One region of the Staphylococcus parequorum genome, then DNA from elsewhere that is predicted to be linked to it. Evidence: predicted binding sites of a transcription regulator. Region 1 holds the regulator's gene; the other holds the start of a gene.
The links. Region 1 encodes LexA, which represses DNA repair genes until DNA is damaged. Its sites were predicted from a motif close to CGAACATATGTTCG; they were not measured.
Positions count from the first base shown of each region.

Region 2: AAA453_RS10455 (YolD-like family protein) is a predicted target of LexA. The motif match lies at 3,131-3,144, and genes of this name have one in related genera.

Region 1 covers NZ_CP150682.1:1,946,577-1,959,808, reverse strand. Annotated here, with positions in the region: gene AAA453_RS09595 (Cof-type HAD-IIB family hydrolase) at 1-434, shown strand, start outside; gene AAA453_RS09590 (hypothetical protein) at 560-874, opposite strand; gene AAA453_RS09585 (amino acid permease) at 1,058-2,503, opposite strand; gene AAA453_RS09580 (catalase) at 2,727-4,214, shown strand; gene AAA453_RS09575 (hypothetical protein) at 4,315-4,563, opposite strand; partial or broken gene AAA453_RS09570 (IS110 family transposase) at 5,109-6,308, shown strand; gene rpmG (50S ribosomal protein L33) at 6,703-6,852, opposite strand; gene rpsN (30S ribosomal protein S14) at 7,083-7,352, shown strand; gene guaC (GMP reductase) at 7,543-8,520, shown strand; gene AAA453_RS09550 (CAP-associated domain-containing protein) at 8,532-9,554, shown strand; gene lexA (transcriptional repressor LexA) at 9,755-10,378, opposite strand; gene sosA (DNA damage-induced cell division inhibitor SosA) at 10,520-10,753, shown strand; gene AAA453_RS09535 (DUF896 domain-containing protein) at 10,884-11,132, shown strand; gene tkt (transketolase) at 11,210-13,198, shown strand.
Region 2 covers NZ_CP150682.1:2,147,280-2,154,304, forward strand. Annotated here, with positions in the region: gene AAA453_RS10445 (DUF4352 domain-containing protein) at 569-1,606, shown strand; gene AAA453_RS10450 (AAA family ATPase) at 2,184-2,672, shown strand; gene AAA453_RS10455 (YolD-like family protein) at 2,700-3,107, opposite strand; gene AAA453_RS10460 (hypothetical protein) at 3,453-3,977, opposite strand; gene AAA453_RS10465 (Fic family protein) at 4,237-5,460, opposite strand; gene AAA453_RS10470 (CHAP domain-containing protein) at 6,065-6,826, opposite strand; partial or broken gene AAA453_RS10475 (SH3 domain-containing protein) at 6,883-7,025, opposite strand, start outside.

The DNA.
Region 1 (13,232 bases):
TGAACATTGAATCAGAGCTTACTGGTTTACCAATGAAGCATGTAGTTGATATAAAGGCGTATATTCAATCAGATGTGCCTAAAATTATGGGCGTTGATTATGTTTCTAAAGTTTCAGCTATTAACACTGAATTAGATGGCAGTTTCAATGAAGCTGTAGATGTTACAACAAGCAAACCTTACTTTTTAGAATTTATGACAAAAGACGTATCTAAAGGAAATGCAATTATTGCTCTATGTGAGAAATTGGATATAGATATAGCACAAGTCGTCGCATTTGGTGATAGTTCTAACGATATATCAATGCTTGAAGTTGTAGGCTATGCAGTAGCTATGGACAACGCAAATGACGCTGTGAAGGCTGTAGCTGATGAAATTACTTTAAGTAATATTGATAATGGCATTCCACATACGTTACAAAAAATAATAAAATAGGCTTGGATTTAAGTTTAGTTTATATTTGTTCAATTTAAAAAATCACCAATTCCTTGGCATATCAAGCCATTGAATTGGTGATTTGTTTTATGAATAGAGCAATCGTCTAAAGTTCGTTTACGTATTTATTTTGCTGTATGTGTCCATTCATTTTTACCGCGATGTCGTTTAACATGCGCGTATACCTGATCAGCTGCATAATCTAAATTTGTGTAGACTGTAATAGAAAATGCGGATTGATTCTCTTCAAAATCTTCTTCGAGAAATAAATCTTTAAGATGGTTAAAAAGACTTTCCATTTGTGAATGGTCTAAACTACTATACTCCCTTAATGTGCGTTTAATTAAGCGGTTATGTCTATCTTCAAGTGATTGCACAACAATAACGAAGCGTTCCTCAGTTTCTAAAATATCGTCAAATAAATTCGTTTGTCCAATCATAATTTCCACCTCTAAGTTACGTTTATTATTATAATCCATTATACTATATTTCTCTTCAACTGAAAATATCATCGCCTTATAGATTTGAATATGTGTTGAATTCAATAAACACGATTTATTATAAAAGAAAAAGCATTGATGCACAGAAACAAATAATTGCTTCTGTGCATCAATGCTAAGACATTAACTGTAATCGTGACTTTTTAAATCCAACTCTTCAAGTTTAACAATTTTAGTTTTTTTGAAATACTTATGACCAAAGTAAACAATAGCTAAAATCACCATAGGGAAAATATTTCGGAATAATGCTCCGAAATCACGAGCCATTACAGCACCAAATGAATTTCCAACAAATAAGAATAGTAAAGCAAGAATTACAATGATAGGTCCTAATGGGTAAAATGGTGCTTTATAAGGAAGTACATCATCAGGATTTTTATTTTGTTTTTTAATTGCTGACCGTAATCTTATTTGTGCTAAAATACTGGATCCCCAAATTACAATGACTAAAGAACCAATGATATTAAGTAATGTGAAAATAATATCAGATTTGAATTGGGCGATAATAATTATAGCTAATACAATGATAAAAGTAACAAAAAGTGCAGCCATTGGTAATTTTGTAGTTTTATTTAATTTACCTAAGAATCTTGGTGCTTGCTTATCTTCTGCCATTGAGAATAGCATACGACTCGTAGTATAGATACCTGAGTTCGCTGCAGATAATAATGCAGTTAAAATTACAGCGTTAATTACAGATGCTGCAAATGCAATACCTACACGGTCAAATACAATTGTAAATGGACTTTGTGCTACTGATTCACTTTTGTTCAATAACATTGGATCAGTATAAGGAATAATTGCTGATATGACAGCTATTGATAATACATAGAATAATAAAATTCTCCAAAATACTTGTTTAATTGCTTTAGGCATTGAACGATGCGGATTGGAGGATTCTCCAGCCGTTACAGCAACAACCTCAGTACCACCAACAGAGAAACCTGCGACCAGTAATACGCCTAAGAAGCCTGAAATCCCACCAACAAACGGTGCTTCTCCGCTTGTGAAATTGCTTAAACCATATGTTTTACCACCTAAGATACCAACAATAGTTAATACACCAATCACAATAAATACAACAATTGTGATAACTTTTATAAGTGACAACCAAAATTCTGTTTCACCAAAAGCTTTAACTGAAAAAATGTTCAGTAAAAAGAGTAAACATAAAAAGATAATACTCCACGTCATTGGTGAGAAGAATTGAAATACATCCCAATAATAAAGTACGCTTGCAGATATAATGATATCAACACTCGTTACGAGTAACCATATTGCCCAATATAACCAACCCATCGTAAAGCCTAATGAACTATCCACGAAACGGGTAGAGTATGAACTGAATGACCCCGAAACAGGATAAAACGTAGCTAATTCACCGATAGATGACATTAAGAAATACAGCATTACGCCAATAATCAAGTACGCCAATATTGCGCCGCCTGGACCAGCTTGAGATATAACATTCCCAGTTGCTACAAATAAACCAGTACCGATGGCGCCGCCTATTGCTATCATTGAAATATGTCGAGAGTTAAGACCACGATTCATATTATTTTGTGCCATAAAAAATCTCCTATAATCTATTGAATTTTATATATACAGTCCATTTTAATGCTTTTAAGTGATACAAGCAATGCCTTTTGTGACTTAAAATTCATAAAATATTTAAATATTTAGAAAACTTTCACATATTTCAATGATACTTTGTTGCTTTTAAAATCATATTACATTAAAATAAGTGCTAGATAATAATTATTATTATTTAGAAAATCGAGGGGGAATTTTTATGAGTAATGATAAAAAATTGACAAGCCTTTTTGGTGCGCCAGTCTCGGACAGAGAAAATAGTATGACGGCAGGACCTAGAGGACCACTATTAATGCAAGATTGGTACTTTTTAGAGCAAATGGCTCATTTTGATAGAGAAGTTATTCCTGAACGACGCATGCATGCGAAGGGTTCTGGAGCATTTGGTACATTCACAGTAACAAATGATATTACAAAATATACTTCTGCAAGTATTTTTTCAGAAGTTGGAAAACAAACAGAAATGTTTGCACGTTTTTCAACAGTAGCTGGAGAGCGTGGTGCAGCAGACGCTGAACGTGATATCCGTGGATTTGCTTTGAAATTTTATACGGATGAAGGTAACTGGGATTTAGTAGGTAATAACACACCAGTATTCTTCTTTAGAGATCCTAAATTATTCGCGAGTCTTAATCACGCAGTAAAACGTGATCCACGAACTAATATGCGTAGTTCGCAAAACAATTGGGACTTTTGGACTTCGTTACCAGAAGCATTACATCAAGTAACAATCTTGATGTCAGATAGAGGGATTCCAAAAGGTTTTAGAAATATGCATGGCTTCGGTTCTCATACTTATTCAATGTACAATGACAAAGGTGAACGTGTATGGGTGAAATTCCATCACAGAACTCAACAAGGCATTGAAAACTTACAACCTGAGGAAGCAGCAAGCGTTATTGCTAACGATAGAGAATCATCACAACGTGATTTATTCGAAGCAATCGAAAATAAAGATTATCCAAAATGGAAATTATATATTCAAGTGATGACTGAAGAGCAAGCAAGAAATCATAAAGATAATCCATTCGATTTAACTAAAGTTTGGTATAAAGGTGATTATCCGCTAATTGAAGTTGGTGAATGGGAACTGAACCGTAACCCTGATAACTACTTCCAAGATGTTGAACAAGCTGCATTTGCGCCAACAAACATTGTACCAGGATTAGATTTTTCACCGGATAAAATGTTACAAGGCCGCTTATTCTCATATGGTGATACACAACGTTACAGACTGGGTGCTAACCATTGGCAAATTCCAGTAAACCAACCTAAAGGTGTAGGTGTTGAAAATATTTGTCCATTCAGTAGAGATGGTCAAATGAGAATTTTAGATAATAATCAAGGCGGTGGCACACACTATTATCCAAATAGTGATGGTTCTTTTGAAGATCAACCACAATTTAAAAAACCTGGATTACCAATTGAAGGCGAAGCATATGAATATGATTTTAGACAAGATGATGACAATTACTTCGAACAACCAGGTCGCTTGTTTAGATTACAATCTAAAGAGCAACAAGAGCGTATATTTGTAAATACTGCAAATGAAATGCAAGGTACTACATTAGAAGTTCAACACCGTCATATCCGTCACTGTTACAAAGCTGATAGTGAATATGGTAAAGGCGTAGCGAATGCATTAGGTATTGATATCAATGATGTAGATTTAGAAGTAGCAGACTAAGTTAATATGATGGGTATTAACTTTCTAAGATTTTTAAAACCTTAAAGCAGAATTTATAATTAAAGGTAGCTTCCAATATAATGGAGGCTACCTTTTTATGTTATCTCGTTTTAATTCCTAAAAAGTTTTGTGAATAAAAATGGATTTTACCGCAATTATTGCACATTAGTGCAATTAACGGCGTTGCATCATTTCCTAATGAAGCTGTTAATAAGGGCGCGAAATAATGCCCATTTAAAATTTCGATTTTAGGCTGTTCACAATTACAAATACTTTTGTCTTTTGTTTTTGTCGTTATTGAATTAATGATATGACTTTTCTGCTCGTCTGACATGTGGCGATTTTCCATAAAATTCTCCTCCAATAATAAATACTTATTCTATTATAAGATGTTTCACGGTTGATTAGAAGACTGCTTAAAAATTTAAAAGTGACAATTAAGTTGTAAAATGTTAATTAACACTTATTAATGACCTATAAGATTTGAAAGCTATGGAATGCATGGCAAAAGGGTTTATTTCTGTGTGATGATCTAATCAAATTTAAAGTTTCATAATAAAAATAAAGGAATCTCTATTATGAAAAAGCCCTTAGAAAATGAAATAAAAAAAGATACTCTCAATAAAAATGAATATAAAAAACATACTAAGATTAGCTGTGAAGAAATCTATGACGATAGATTTTTTCACAGCTATTTTTTATAGTTGTAGAGAGAAGTAGATCGAGCAGACTCTTGGATTTTAAATCCGTACTAAAAACTGATCAGCTTTACTCTCGCCTTTTGAAATTCGATTGTAGTATGTTGGGTTCTTGAAACCGTGTATAGGAAAGTGAAATGAGAAAGGTTAAGTAAAGTTTTCGCTTCTCAAACTTTTTTTAGGAGGTTTGATTTATATCGAATACTTAGGAATTGATATTAGTAAAAAAGATAGTGTAATTGCCCACTATTCTGAAAAGCAATTTGTTAAAGAATTTACAATGCAAAATAACCAAAATGGATTTAACCATTTACTTAAATATTTGAAGCAATTTCATGATATGTGTCTCATATTTGAATCGACTGGAATTTATTCAAGAGCTATGGCTAAGTTTTGTAAGACAAATCATATTAATTTCGTTGAAATTAATCCGTTAGAAGCAAAGTTTAAAACAAGTTCTTTAAGGTCCTGGAAAACGGATAAGTCTGACGCTCACAAGTTAGCTCTATTAGCACCAAATCTTTCAAAAAAGAGTATGAAACAATCAGATAGTTCTATTTATTTCGAATTAAGAGAAAGAGCTCGATTTCATCTTGAAATCGAAAATAATTAAAATCGTTTAAAAATAGAATTGATTGAAGTGCTTCATCAAACTTTTCCCGGATTAGAAAATCTTTTTAAAAATCGCTATTCTATAATTGCCCTTAATATTGCGGAATGCTTTTCTCATCCAGACTTTGTGCTTCAAAAAGCCCCACACACATTAACTTTAGATATACTTAACTCAACAAATAAAGGTATGTCTCTAGAAAAAGCAGACAAGTATTCAACACTTTTACTTCAATTAGCGAATGAAAGTTATCCAAATGTAGAAGCAGAATCATTTTTAGTCCAAAAAGTTCAAATTATTACTCAACAATTAAAATTTTCTATTCAACAGATGGATAAGCTAGATAATGAGATGATTGATTTAGCACGAGAATTAAATTGCTTTCAAAATATTATTTCTATTCCAGGTATAGGAGAATTAACAGCGGCGATGATTATTGGAGAATTGGGAGATATTTCTAACTTTCACTCTCATAAACAATTAAACGCATTTGTAGGTATTGATATCAAACGATATCAATCTGGGTTAACGCATTATAGAGACACAATTAATAAACGTGGAAACAAAAAAGCACGTCGTTTATTATTTTTGGTTATATGTAATATATTACGTGGTCAACACCGTTTTGAAAATCATATAGTAGATTATTATTATAAATTAAGAAAGCAGCCTAATGAGAAATCTCATAAGACTGCAATAGTAGCTTGTATGAACCGCCTATTGAAAACAATTCATTATTTAGTTACTAATAATAAGTTATATGATTATCAAATGTCCCCACATTAAAACAATCATACAATCAAATATATATTAACACCTTATTTTAAAAAATAAAATCATAAGGTCTATTTTAGTATGCCTTTTTTAAATACTAGTACTTGACTAATCGTAGGAAATAGAGCCTGGGACATAGCATATGTCCTCAGGCTCATTTTTATATTGGCAGTGGCTGACTGAATTGAAAATGCGCTTATATCAAGCTTTTTTCAGTTCTAGTCAGCTGTGCTGGGGTGGGACGACAAAATTTTATTAGAAAAATTAGATTTCTGTCCCACTCCCTATCTACGTTCTTAGGTGACACCATTATGGAAACACCTTTATTTCTGGAACTTAACAAATCATTTAAGTTCTGTATTACTTTTAAATATGTCGTATTCAAAAGATAAGGTCTAACATCATATTATTTTGTTTCGCGATGTAACGTATATTTGTTTAATCTTGGACAGAACTTTTTAAGTTCTATACGCTCGGGATTATTACGTTTATTTTTAGTAGTAATATAGTTACGCTCGCCAGACTCAGTACAAGCCAATGTAATATTTACGCGCAAAGTTGACACCTCTTTCTTAACAGGAATGATTACGCTTTAAAATTCTATCATATAAATTATTCAATTTCAATTACTTTTCTAAAATATATATGCATTAAAGAAGATATGAATTATCTCATTCAAACAAATTGTAATAATGAGTTGGATTTAGAACTTTCTATTTGATTAATTAAATAGATGTGTTATGATTTAAAACGAAATCATTACGATTTAAAAGGAGAGTTATATTAATGGCAAAAAAATCAAAAATAGCAAAAGAACAAAAAAGAGAACGGTTAGTCGCTCAGTATTATGAATTACGTCAAGAATTGAAAGCTAAAGGAGATTATGAAGCTTTAAGAAAATTACCACGAGATGCCTCACCAACAAGATTAACACGTCGTTGTAAAGTTACTGGAAGACCTAGAGGTGTTTACAGAAAATTTGCAATGTCTAGAATTGCTTTCCGTGAATATGCACATAAAGGACAAATTCCAGGTATTAAAAAATCAAGTTGGTAAATACGACCCAAGTTCGTTTACATTTATAGTAAAACAATGTATATTATCAATTGGTTAAGATAAATTAAAAAGTTATTGTTCGGAATCTGATGTAAAAACATGTATTTTCCTTATATAATATTTAAAATCATCATGAAAATCTTACCATTATATTATTGTTTTATTAAAGATGTTAGGGGTTTGTTAAATTATGAAAATTTTTGATTATGAAGATATCCAACTGATACCAAATAAATGTATTGTTGATAGTCGCTCTGAATGTGATACAACTGTTAAATTTGGTTCAAGAAACTTTAAATTGCCAGTAGTACCAGCAAATATGCAAACAGTGATGAATGAAGAATTAGCAGAATGGTTTGCAGAAAATAATTATTTTTATATTATGCATAGATTTGACGAAGAAGCTCGTATTCCATTTACTAAAAGGATGCAAGATAAAGGTTTGTTCGCATCTATTTCTGTAGGAGTGAAAGAGCGTGAATTCGGTTTTGTTGAAAAATTAGCAGCAGAAAAAATAATCCCTGACTATATTACAATTGATATTGCACATGGTCATTCAGATTCAGTCATTAATATGATTAAACATATAAAAGCACATATTCCAGAGACATTTGTAATAGCTGGTAATGTGGGTACACCTGAAGGCGTTCGTGAACTTGAAAATGCCGGTGCAGATGCTACGAAAGTAGGTATAGGCCCTGGTCGCGTTTGTATTACTAAAATTAAAACTGGTTTTGGAACTGGTGGCTGGCAGTTATCAGCACTCAACCATTGTAGTAAAGCAGCACGAAAACCAATCATCGCTGATGGTGGTATCAGAACACATGGTGATATCGCTAAATCAATTCGCTTTGGCGCATCAATGGTAATGGTGGGTTCATTATTTGCAGCACATGAAGAATCTCCTGGCGAAACTGTTGAATTAGATGGTAAAATGTATAAAGAATACTTTGGTAGTGCTTCTGAATTCCAAAAAGGCGAACACAAAAATGTTGAAGGTAAAAAAATGTTTGTTGAACACAAAGGTTCTTTACTGAATACTTTAATAGAAATGCAACAAGATTTACAAAGTTCAATTTCATATTCAGGTGGCAAAGATTTGAATGCGTTAAGAAAAGTGGATTATGTAATTGTTAGAAACTCTATTTTTAATGGTGATAGAGACTAGTTTTATAGTGGGTGTATAAAATCAGAAAAATTTTATTATATATAGTTGTTTTGTTAATCATAGTATTAGTCGTTCCAATCAAAGAAACAGCTCCTATGACATCGTTACAACAACAGTTTAAATCAAAAGTGGATGGTTGGACATCAGAACAATCTACTTCTGATGATGCGTTGAAAGTGCCGAGTGAACAAGAATTTGCTGTGAATAATATTCAAATGAACATGACTAAAGATGAAGTTGACAAAAAGTTAGGAGACGCACAACGTGTGACTTCTAGTGAGTACGGTACAAATTGGCATACTTACTACTCTGGTGATTATAGATCATTTGTGATGGTGAGTTACATTGATGATAAAGTAAATGCACTTTATAGTAATCAGAATGTGATTTCATCAAAATCAAAAATTAAATATGGAACACCCAAAGAAGTCGTTAGAGATAGATTAGGTGAACCTATTACTGAAAAAGAAAAAGGTCATGTAAAATTTGATGTGCAAGATGACGAATTCGACAATTTCCATGATGATCAGATTTATACAACAGCTTTTTACGACAAACATGAGAACAATAACTTAACTGCACTTTTACAAGTTAGTGAAAAAATGGAAAACCGCTTACAACAACAATACGCTGCACCATCAGAAGGGTTAGCGCAAAGTTTCGAATTACAAAACTTTGATTTAGTAAACGCTGAGAGAGTCCAACGTGATTTAGCCTCGTTAAATTATTCGGCTAGTATTTCTGATACTGCTAGAAAACATAGTGTAGATATGGCAGAGCATGATTATTTTGATCATGATAATTTATCAGGTGATTCACCATTCGACAGATTAGAAGCTGACGGTCATGATTTTAATGCAGCAGGTGAAAATCTAGCTTATGGTCAAACAAGTAGCATTTATGCACACCAAGGTTTAATGAATTCATTGGGACATAGAAAGAACATACTAAAAAAAGAATTCAAAACATTAGGTGTAGGTGTCGACTTTAATGAAGATAGACAACCTTATTGGACTGAAAATTACAGTGGATAGTGTTTATTGATTGTTATAAGAGGGTATCTTATAATTTGTGAGGATGAATAAGTTATGACAACAAATAAAAAAGATAAAACAGAAGATATACTTGAAAAAGTAAAAGAAGTCTTAGATAAAAAAGACAAAAAATAAGAGGTTGAGCTCATTGCTCAATCTCTTATTTTTGTGAGAGTGTTTTTAAAGGATTCAATTTATAATTACATTTCTCTAAATAGGCCTACAACTTTACCTAATACAGTTACATGTTCCAAATAGATAGGTTCCATTGTACTATTCTCAGGTTGTAAGCGATAACGTGTCTTTTCTTTATAGAACCGTTTAACAGTAGCTTCATTTTCTTCAGTCATAGCAACAATAATATCTCCATTTTCAGCGATTGTTTGGCTTCTAACGATTACTTTATCACCATCTAAGATACCTGCTTCAATCATACTGTCTCCAACGACATTGAGAATGAAAATATCACTATTATGAGTTGAAGTGAAGTGTTCGGGTAACGGGAAATATTCCTCAACATTTTCTACGGCAGTAATCGGTATACCGGCTGTTACTTTACCGATTACAGGAACATGAATAGTTTCTTCCATATTTAAAGTATCACCTAATTGTTCTGATACAATTTCAATTGCACGAGGTTTAGTAGGATCTCTTCTTATATAACTCTTTTCTTCTAATCTTGATAAATGACCGTGCACTGTAGAACTTGATGCTAATCCTACGGCTTCACCAATCTCTCTTACACTTGGCGGATATCCTTTTGAATGAACTGTTTGTTTTATATATTCGAAAATTTCACTTTGTCGCTTTGTTAACTCTCTCATAGTAGGCACTCCCTAGATTAATTTGTTTTTATTATAGCATGCATATATATATATTACAAACGTTTGTTCGTTTCTTGTTGACTCGGAACAAGTGTTCTGGTAAGGTGTAAATACAAACAAACGTTCTAGGAGTGGCTATTAATGTTGAAAATATATAAACACCAAATAAAAGCGTATGTAACAGTGTTACTTGTTACGATGCTATTAAGCGCATTATTTATTTTAAGTGCACATAACAATGCAGAATCAGAACAGACGTACGAAATGACCGATCATCAAATAACGCATGAACCAGCACAAAGCGAACAATACAATGTGAAAATCGAAGAGAATAGCGAACACGAACAACAACCGGTTATAGCAGCGGTTAAATAATTTTTTAAATAGAAGTGATTTGGGAAAGCAAGCATGTTAATAGTAAATAGGGATAAAGTGAGCGAAACGATTTAGTTTCGCTCACTTTTTTGTTATATTTTTCCTAGATTATAAATTACGGAGGTTAACTATGGCTAACAAGGGTAGCGTAGATTTAGAACGTATTAATGAATTAGCAAAGAAGAAAAAAGAACAGGGACTTACTCAAATTGAAGCCAAAGAGCAATCTAAGTTGCGCAAAGCTTATTTAGACGAATTTAGAGGCAAGTTCAAGCAACAAATTGAAAGTACTAGAATTATTGATTCAGAAGGAAATGATGTTACACCTAATAAAGTGAAAAAAATATTAGATTCTAAAGACAAAGAAGATAAAAACTAAATCACTTTTTTGTTAAATAGAAGAAAATTAATGTATAATGGTATTGAATCTTGCTAGAAGAAAGGAAGTCATGTTAGATGAATATAGAAAAAGATCAATTAGCGATAGATACGATTAGAGCGTTAAGTATCGATGCTATTGAAAAAGCAAACTCAGGTCACCCTGGATTACCAATGGGCGCTGCTCCTATGGCCTATACTTTATGGACGCGTCATTTAAACTTTAACCCCCAATCAAAAGATTTCTTTGATAGAGATCGCTTTGTATTATCTGCGGGACACGGGTCTGCGTTATTATACAGTTTATTACATGTTTCAGGTAGTTTAGAATTAGAAGAGCTAAAACAATTTAGACAATGGGATTCTAAAACGCCTGGTCATCCTGAATTTAGACATACGGATGGCATTGAAGTAACAACAGGTCCACTTGGACAAGGTTTCGCTATGTCAGTTGGTATGGCAATGGCAGAAAAACACTTAGCTGGTAAATTTAATAAAGATGACGCACAAGTTGTAGATCATTATACTTATGTACTTGCTTCTGATGGTGACTTAATGGAAGGTGTTTCACATGAAGCTGCTTCATTAGCAGGTCATAGTCAATTAGATAAACTAATTGTTTTATATGATTCAAATGATATTTCTTTAGATGGTGATTTAGATAAAGCATTTTCTGAAGATGTTAAAGGTCGTTTCGAAGCATACGGTTGGAAGCATATTTTAATTGAAGACGGTAATGATATCGAAGCAATTGATAAAGCAATTGAAGAAGCGAAGTCTAATGATGTACCTACAATAATTGAAGTTAAAACAATTATTGGTTATGGTGCACCAAACAAACAAGCTTCTCATGGTGTGCACGGTGCGCCATTAGGTGAAGACGAAAGAAAATTAGCTTTCGAAAATTATGGTTTAGATCCTGAAAAACGTTTCAATGTGCCTGAAGAAGTATATGAAATTTTCCAACAAACTATGCTAAAACGTGCTAACGAAAACGAAGAAGCATGGAATAAACTTGTTGAAGAATATAGCAGTAAGTACTCAGATTTAGCTGAAGAATTTAAACTAGCTATTAGTGGTAAATTACCAGTAAATTATAAAGATGAGTTACCAAACTTCGAAGCTGGCCATAGTGGTGCTTCTCGTGCTGATTCTGGTGAAGTAATACAAGCATTAAGTAAAACAGTACCTTCATTCTTTGGTGGGTCAGCAGACTTAGCTGGTTCTAACAAATCAAACGTAAAAGATGCGGCTGATTTTGACAAAGATACACCAGAAGGCAAAAATATTTGGTTTGGTGTGCGTGAATTCGCAATGGGAGCTGCAGTAAATGGTATGGCTGCACATGGTGGATTACATCCATACGGTGCAACATTCTTCGTATTCAGTGACTACTTAAAACCAGCACTTCGTTTATCATCAATCATGGGCTTAAATTCAACATTCATCTTTACGCATGATTCAATTGCTGTTGGTGAAGATGGTCCAACACATGAACCAATCGAACAATTAGCTGGTTTACGTGCGATTCCTAATATGAATGTGATTCGTCCTGCAGACGGTAACGAAACACGTGTGGCTTGGGAAGTAGCTCTAGAATCAGAAAGTACACCAACATCATTAGTATTAACGCGTCAAAACCTTACAACAATGGACTTACCAAAAGAAACAGTTGAAGAGGGCGTACGTAAAGGTGCTTATGTAGTGTTTGAATCTGACAAAGAAGCAGAATTCTTATTATTAGCAACAGGATCTGAAGTTAATCTTGCTGTAGATGCAGCAAAAGATTTAGAAGCACAAGGTAAAGGCGTTCGTGTTGTATCAATGCCTAACTGGAATGCATTCGATCAACAATCTGCTGAGTATAAAGAATCAGTATTACCATCATCAATTACAAAACGTGTAGCTATTGAAATGGCTTCACCACTTGGTTGGCATAAATATGTCGGCACACAAGGCAAAGTCATCGCAATTGATGGATTTGGTGCAAGTGCGCCTGGCGATTTAGTAATTGAAAAATATGGTTTCACTAAAGAAAACGTATTGAATCAAATACAAACATTCTAATTAATATAATTAATTATTTAAATTGTTGGTATGA
Region 2 (7,025 bases), 200 kb from region 1:
TCCTTTCTAAAGATTTAAATGGCACTTTCATAAGCACCACCTCACTTTATACTGAGATTAGCCACCATCTATCCAACTTGCTCGCTCTAATTTTACTATATTTTTAATCTATAGACTATTACTTTTGTCGACCTATAGAATTTGATTTAGATAAAATTTATAATTCCAGCCTTTATTTCATTATCTCGTTGCATTATTTAAAATTAAAATATACAATAAAAGTATAAAATACATTAAAATAATTAAGGAATATAAGTTGAATTAAATAGCTGGTCGTATGTTAGTTAATGAAGGACTTAATGTTGGATAAAGATAGCTACTCTTTTCATTAATAAGCAAAATCAAGTTATTAACAATACCATTGCTTTAGTCCTGTTAAATAATGCAGCATTAATTAACAAAGTCGTATTTAATAATAACACTAGAAATTGGTATCTTTTAATCCTTATTATGAGTACATCTATGTAAAAGATAATAACAACTTTAGAGTTATTGGGAGAATTGTTCTTTAATACTCAGCATATTTTATGCTTTAGTATATATTTTAGAAGCAAAGGAGCAACTTAGAATGAAACAACATCAAGAAAAAATATCTCAATCAGAATGGGAAAAATACCAAGCATTTCAGAAGTACACAGCTAGTAAAAAAAGAAAAAATTGGCTTATTGGTTGTGGAGGATCTCTAATTTTAATTGTTTTAATTATTATTGGAATTTCAGCATGTACAGCCATTTTTGTAAATAATGATGAAAAAACAACATCTAGTGATAATAGCGATAGCGATAAAAAACAAATATATAAATTAGGAGAAACTGTTAAAAATGGAAACTTAGAAGTAACAGTTAATAATGTTGAAACTGCTAAACAGGTCGGTCCTTCTATTTTACCTACAACACCTAAAGATACTTTTATCATTGTAGATGTGAAAATTAAGAATAAAGGGAATACTGCTTTAACTATTGATAGTAATATGTTTAAGTTAAAATCAGGTAAAAAATCATTAGAAGCAGATTCTCAAGCTTCTATCTCTGCCAATCAAAGCGAAGATGGATCTATACAAAATTCTTTCTTCCTTGAACAGGTAAATCCAGATAGTATCACAGAAGGAAAAGTAGTTTTTGATGTTTCTTCTGAAATTATTAAAGCTAAAAACAATAAATTAGAAGTCTCTTCTAGTTTCTTCAGTATTAAAAGCGTAATTTTTGATTTGGGTAATATTAAAGAAATCGCAATGAATAATCAAAATGAACAGGAATTAAATAATTCAGTTATGAATATATCTAATGAAAGAAATTCACTAGTCCAAACTACCAACAATAGAACCTTAGATTCTGATATAACCTCTGATAATAACTCACGTAGTCAAGTCGAAAGTCCTACCAAAAAAGAAAACAATAGTTTTAACTCAGAACTTAACTCAGAACTTAACTCACAATCAGAACAAGATAAAAATAAGACTGAAGTAGATGAACGCACAGATAATTTTTATAATCAAGAACTAGATGAAATTAACACATCATGGATTGACGAAGATACTAATTTTTATGATGATTTTCCTCAGTCGAATTATGAAAAAACAGATATGCAATCAAATGAATTAGAATAATATTTAAGGGAAGTTCTTAAATCCCTATATATTTTTATTAAAAAGCACCTAGTGATTTAAATATAAAATTAAATATGCTTGAAATATTTGATATATTATAAGTAACAATTCGTAATAACCATTCCACTTCTCACTCTATAAAGTAACTCATTTCAAATTAAATCCCACTATACCAGATGTTAATTCATCTGGTATTTTTTTGGTCATTTATCGTATCCCTATATATATATTATCTTTTTAGCTCTTTGAAAAAGAACCTAAAAAAGAACCCCGTCGCAACGGAGTTCTTTTTTGAATAATATGTAATTTATTCTCTTAGTGTCCTGGGAGACCAAAGTTAAACTTTAGAGGTTAGACGAAAAGCGCATAACTAAAGCATTTCGCTACCTTTACTTTCGGAGCAAACAGAAAGAAACCGAACTATTTTGACACGTATTTGACACGTGAGCCCATCCACCTATTCATATAAATGAGCGGGTGGGTTGTTTGTTAATATACTTTTTCATATAATTAGTATCAACATAAGAAGAACTCATTTACACGCTTTTCAAAAAAAGAAATTCGGGGGTACATAAATTTGAATAATTTAGGAACTTTATATTTTTTATCAGGGAAAATGGGAGCCGGAAAATCTACTAGATCTAAAGAAATAGAACAAACTGAAAATGCAGTTTTATTGTCTGAAGATGAATGGTTAGAAAAATTATATCCAAATCAAATAAATGATTTTGATGATTACTTAAGTTACTCAAAGTTAATAAAACCATTATTGAAAGAGCACATCCAGCGAATTTTAAAAGTCGGTAGTAATGTAGTATTAGATTTTCCAGGTAACACTAAAACTCAAAGAAAATGGCTATTAAGTGTAGCTTCAGAAATTAATGCAAATCATCAATTAATTTTTCTCAATATAAGTGATGATAAATGTTTGAAACAAATTAATATAAGACGTAGTGAAGAACCAGAAAGAGAACAATTCGATACTAAAGAAACTTTCGAATATGTTTCTAGTTTCTTCGAACCCCCTGAATTTTCAGAAGGTTTAAATATTATAGAAATCAAATAGTTAACCCCATCTATTCATTTAGGTGGGCTACTTTATATCCACTATATCCTTTAAATTTATCTTACTTAAACTAGTTTCTTCATATAAATAGAGTAATTGTGTATGAACATCTACTTTGTGTATGTAACCTTCTATTGTTTGTATATACCCTTTCACAAAATACCTAACTTCTATCGCTGGATCGTTATACATTTTAAATATCAATGTATCATTTAATATATTTAATTGGTCATCGCTTAATTCGGGCTTTTCTATTTTATTTTGGTCTTGCATATATTCTTTCAAACGCTCATGTTGTTCAGGTATTGTGGAAAATGGTGCCCACTTAACTATGCCACGCCCTTCAGGTATACGTGGATTTAAATATTCACGTGGTATATTACGATAATCGGATTCATATTTATATTCATCTGGTGCATCTTGGTTAACAATCATTTTAATCACCTCATGAATATAATAGAACACTTGTTCGCATTAATCAATTTAATATCTATTTTTCTTAAAACCAATTATAATTAATCGTTACACAAATTCAGACAATCGAGGAGAATACATATGGATTATAAAAAAGAAATTGAAAAAATAGGTTGTAACACAAGAGAAGTAGCTAATCGAGTTGAAAAAGAAAATAATAACCCAATACTCAATGTGTTTTTAAATAAATAAAAACAGCCTATCTAATCAGATAGGCTGATTTATTAAACTTTGTTAAGCGTTCCACGTCGCTTGATAATTAAATACCCCAATTTTCTTATTGGAAACAAATTATAGATAAAAAACTTATATAAATTGTAGTTCATATATCTCTTTATTTTCATAAGTATTAAAACTATCAATATGACCTTTTAATACTACTTCTTGTTTCTTTCTACTCACATTGTGATAATATGTTAGCTTAATATTCATATCTGATTCGTAACCATTATTTTGAATAGTATCATCCAATTCATCGAATACAGTTTTATTAATAGGTAACATATAACTTTCCTTACTAGGTAACATATTTATATATTTCTTCTGAATTACATTATCTTTACCTAACATAACTTCAACAGTTATATTTTTAGCAGCTCCTCCACCAAGGTTATATAACTTTAAATAATCCTCATGTTCCTCAGTGTTTGAAGTTGTATTTCTTAAATTCAAATTTTCATCTTCATCTTTCTCTAAAAGGATTTGATTAAACCCTAAAGCTGGTATAAAACTAATTTTCATTTGATAAAGTTGAACTGATACCGATACAAAATAAAATAACGCCATAATAAAAGTTCCTAGTGATCCAATTGCTGAAATAATATTTATCATATTAAATCTCCTTTTTTAATTTTTAGGAGACAGTAGTAGGGATTTAATTATAGCATTTAAGGTGACTTTTTTGTACATTTTTAACGTTTCGCCCTATCTTACGTATAAAATCATAAAAAACACCCAGTGACATGTGTGGGTGATTAGCTTAAGTATATATGAAAAAATAGGACTGATTATAGTTAATTCAAATGTTCTTGTACATGTTATTATATTATACCACAAAAAAACACCCACTAGTTGGTGAGTGTTAAGGGGATTATTCGGAAAGTAATTTTTCCATATAGTCATTTTTTATTTCATAAATCACTGGATTGCTCTTCAATTTAATAAATTTATCTTGATGATTTTTTATAACTTCGTTTATTTTATTCCTTGAGAATCCAACAATTTCTTGAAGCTCTTTTAAACTAATTCGTGAATATTTGCTACCGAACACTTTATCTTGCAATAATATAAATAATATCTTGAATTCGTATTTATTAAGTTTCTTAGATTCAAGTGAATTACCTAATCTTGTAATGACTTCAATATTATTTTCAAATGTCTCAATAACACTTTCTTGACCTTCGATAACAATACTTAGCATTTCTTCAATAAAATTAGTTAATTCACCCATATTATAAAAATTAGAAGCATTTTCAAACGCTTTGTAATATTTGTTTTTTTTATTATTTACCACATAGGAAAACGTCAATGCTGTAAATGAATCTAAATGGTCATTTAATAATTTGGCTAAAATATATCTTCCTACCCTTCCATTACCATCATAAAATGGATGTAAGTATTCAAACATAAAATGACTTGCCATAATTTTATAAATTTCTGGAGCATTGTAATGTTTAATAAATTCTAATAATAGAGTTAGATATTCAAATATCTCTGCTTCGCTAAATTCGTTTCTATGGATCCATTTTGATTTAGTTTGGTCATATACGCCTATTGATTTTTTTCGAAACATATCTCCGTCTGGTAAATCTTTTTCCTTAATTTCGTCTGAAACCATTGTATCAAATATTCTACGTATATCAGAAATTTTATTAAATTCCATTTCATTGTTTTTCAACATTAAATATTGATTTACAAGTCCATCAAAACGTTTATTAGTACCTTTATGGCTATTGATTGATGCTGCTATTTCTTTCTTTGTACTTCTGATATTCTCTGTTTCGTTAGTGCTCTGCAATTCATTAATTAATAAATGCTTAATATATGCATCATTTGCTATTCCTGGCAAACTTGATGACATTTGTTGGATTTTCGCACTGTTTTTCAAGACAGTTTCAAGTTTCAATACAAGTTCTTTAGTTATAACAAAAAACAATGGATATTTAACATTACGGTGTTGTATTTCATTCTGTATAGGATTTATAACAATATCCGTAACAAAAGAAGAATAATTATTTCTTCGCATTTCGTATTCAGTTTCCATATTGTCCCAACCATACATATGAAATAGCTTTTTTAAAGGTTTATAATCCATAACACCACTCCTTATTCATCATATATTTAAATATGATGTCTATAATAAATAATTATAACTTATAAACAATATATATGGAAGTGGTATTATTTATAACAAAAATAGGGAAAGCACATGAGTGCCTACCCTACAAATATTAAAACGTAGCTACAATATGCCTAACAACAATTGTAAATATACATTACCACATTATATTATTTATTAAACAAAAAAATAACCACCCCGAAGGGTGGTTGTAATTAGAAATAAAATTTGATAGTTGTTAAACCATCTATTTCTAGGTTAACACAAAATACTACATGGACAGAGTAGTATTTTCACATAACAAAAGGAAGCGTTGGAATGTTACACTTCTATAATATTATTTCCCATTTTATTTATATTCAAACGTTATAAAGGCAAATAAAAAAGACACCTCTTAAAGAGATGCCATAATAACACTTGGTGGGTAAATTTATGACAGAAAATACCTATTACACATATTATCAAAATATTTTGTATACTACAACCAATAATAAAAAGCCACCTCAATAAGAGATGACCTACAGTGGTTAGAATGTTTGTAAATATTTTTGGCACAAAATATCTAAGTCAACGATATCATCTATTTCCACACAATGCTACCCCAATACTTTTCATACTTAATTCTTTCTTGTTTATCTGTAATCTTACATACAGCTAAATAGAAATAACCAGCATTAGGATTAGTAGGATATTTAAACTTAATCCACCAATATCCATCCTTTTTAGTAACACTCACAAAGTCTACCCATTCATTCGCATAAATCCATGAACTAGTATCAACAATCTCTCCACTTAAACTAGGAGTACGCCTTACTTTAATAGTTGTGTTAGCAGTAAAACGCCCTGCCCAATTCCATGTTATTTTCTGGGGAACTTTAAAATTAGGGCGCACAAAGTACATATTAGGATCATAAGGATGTGTACGTTGAGTTACAGTTTCCCAACCTGTGCCCCCTTGTTCTGGACCTTCTGTCCAACCGCCACCTAACCAATTCTGTTCTAAGATAGTTAGTTGATTTAAAGTAGCTGAAATGACATAACCTACATGACCCGCACCATCTCCAAATGTATATGGGAAAATAACCATATCACCAGGTTGAGCCAAAAAGTCTAGCGTATTTTTATAAACTGTAGCTTTGTCTTTCAACATTTCTTTATTATCTATGTGTATATCTTTGGCGTAATCCCCTTGTAAAGATGTACCAGGAAATAGTTTGACCCACCCTGCGTTTGCATAATCATAGCATTGATAACCATACCAACAATCAAAATCATATTGCTTACCTATTGTATTATTTAGCCAAACTAAAAATTCATTTTTTGTCATTTCTGCATTTGCCATTATATTACCTCCAATTAAATTAAAAAGCCGACACAATGTGCCGACTTAATTCATATTTATTTCCAAGTGATAGTTCCCCAGTATTTTTCATTCTTAATTTTTTCTTGTGGATCAGTAATTCGACATACTGCACAATAGAAATAATCATCGCTTGAACCTGGTGCTACGTATTTAAAACGAATCCACCAGTAACCATCAG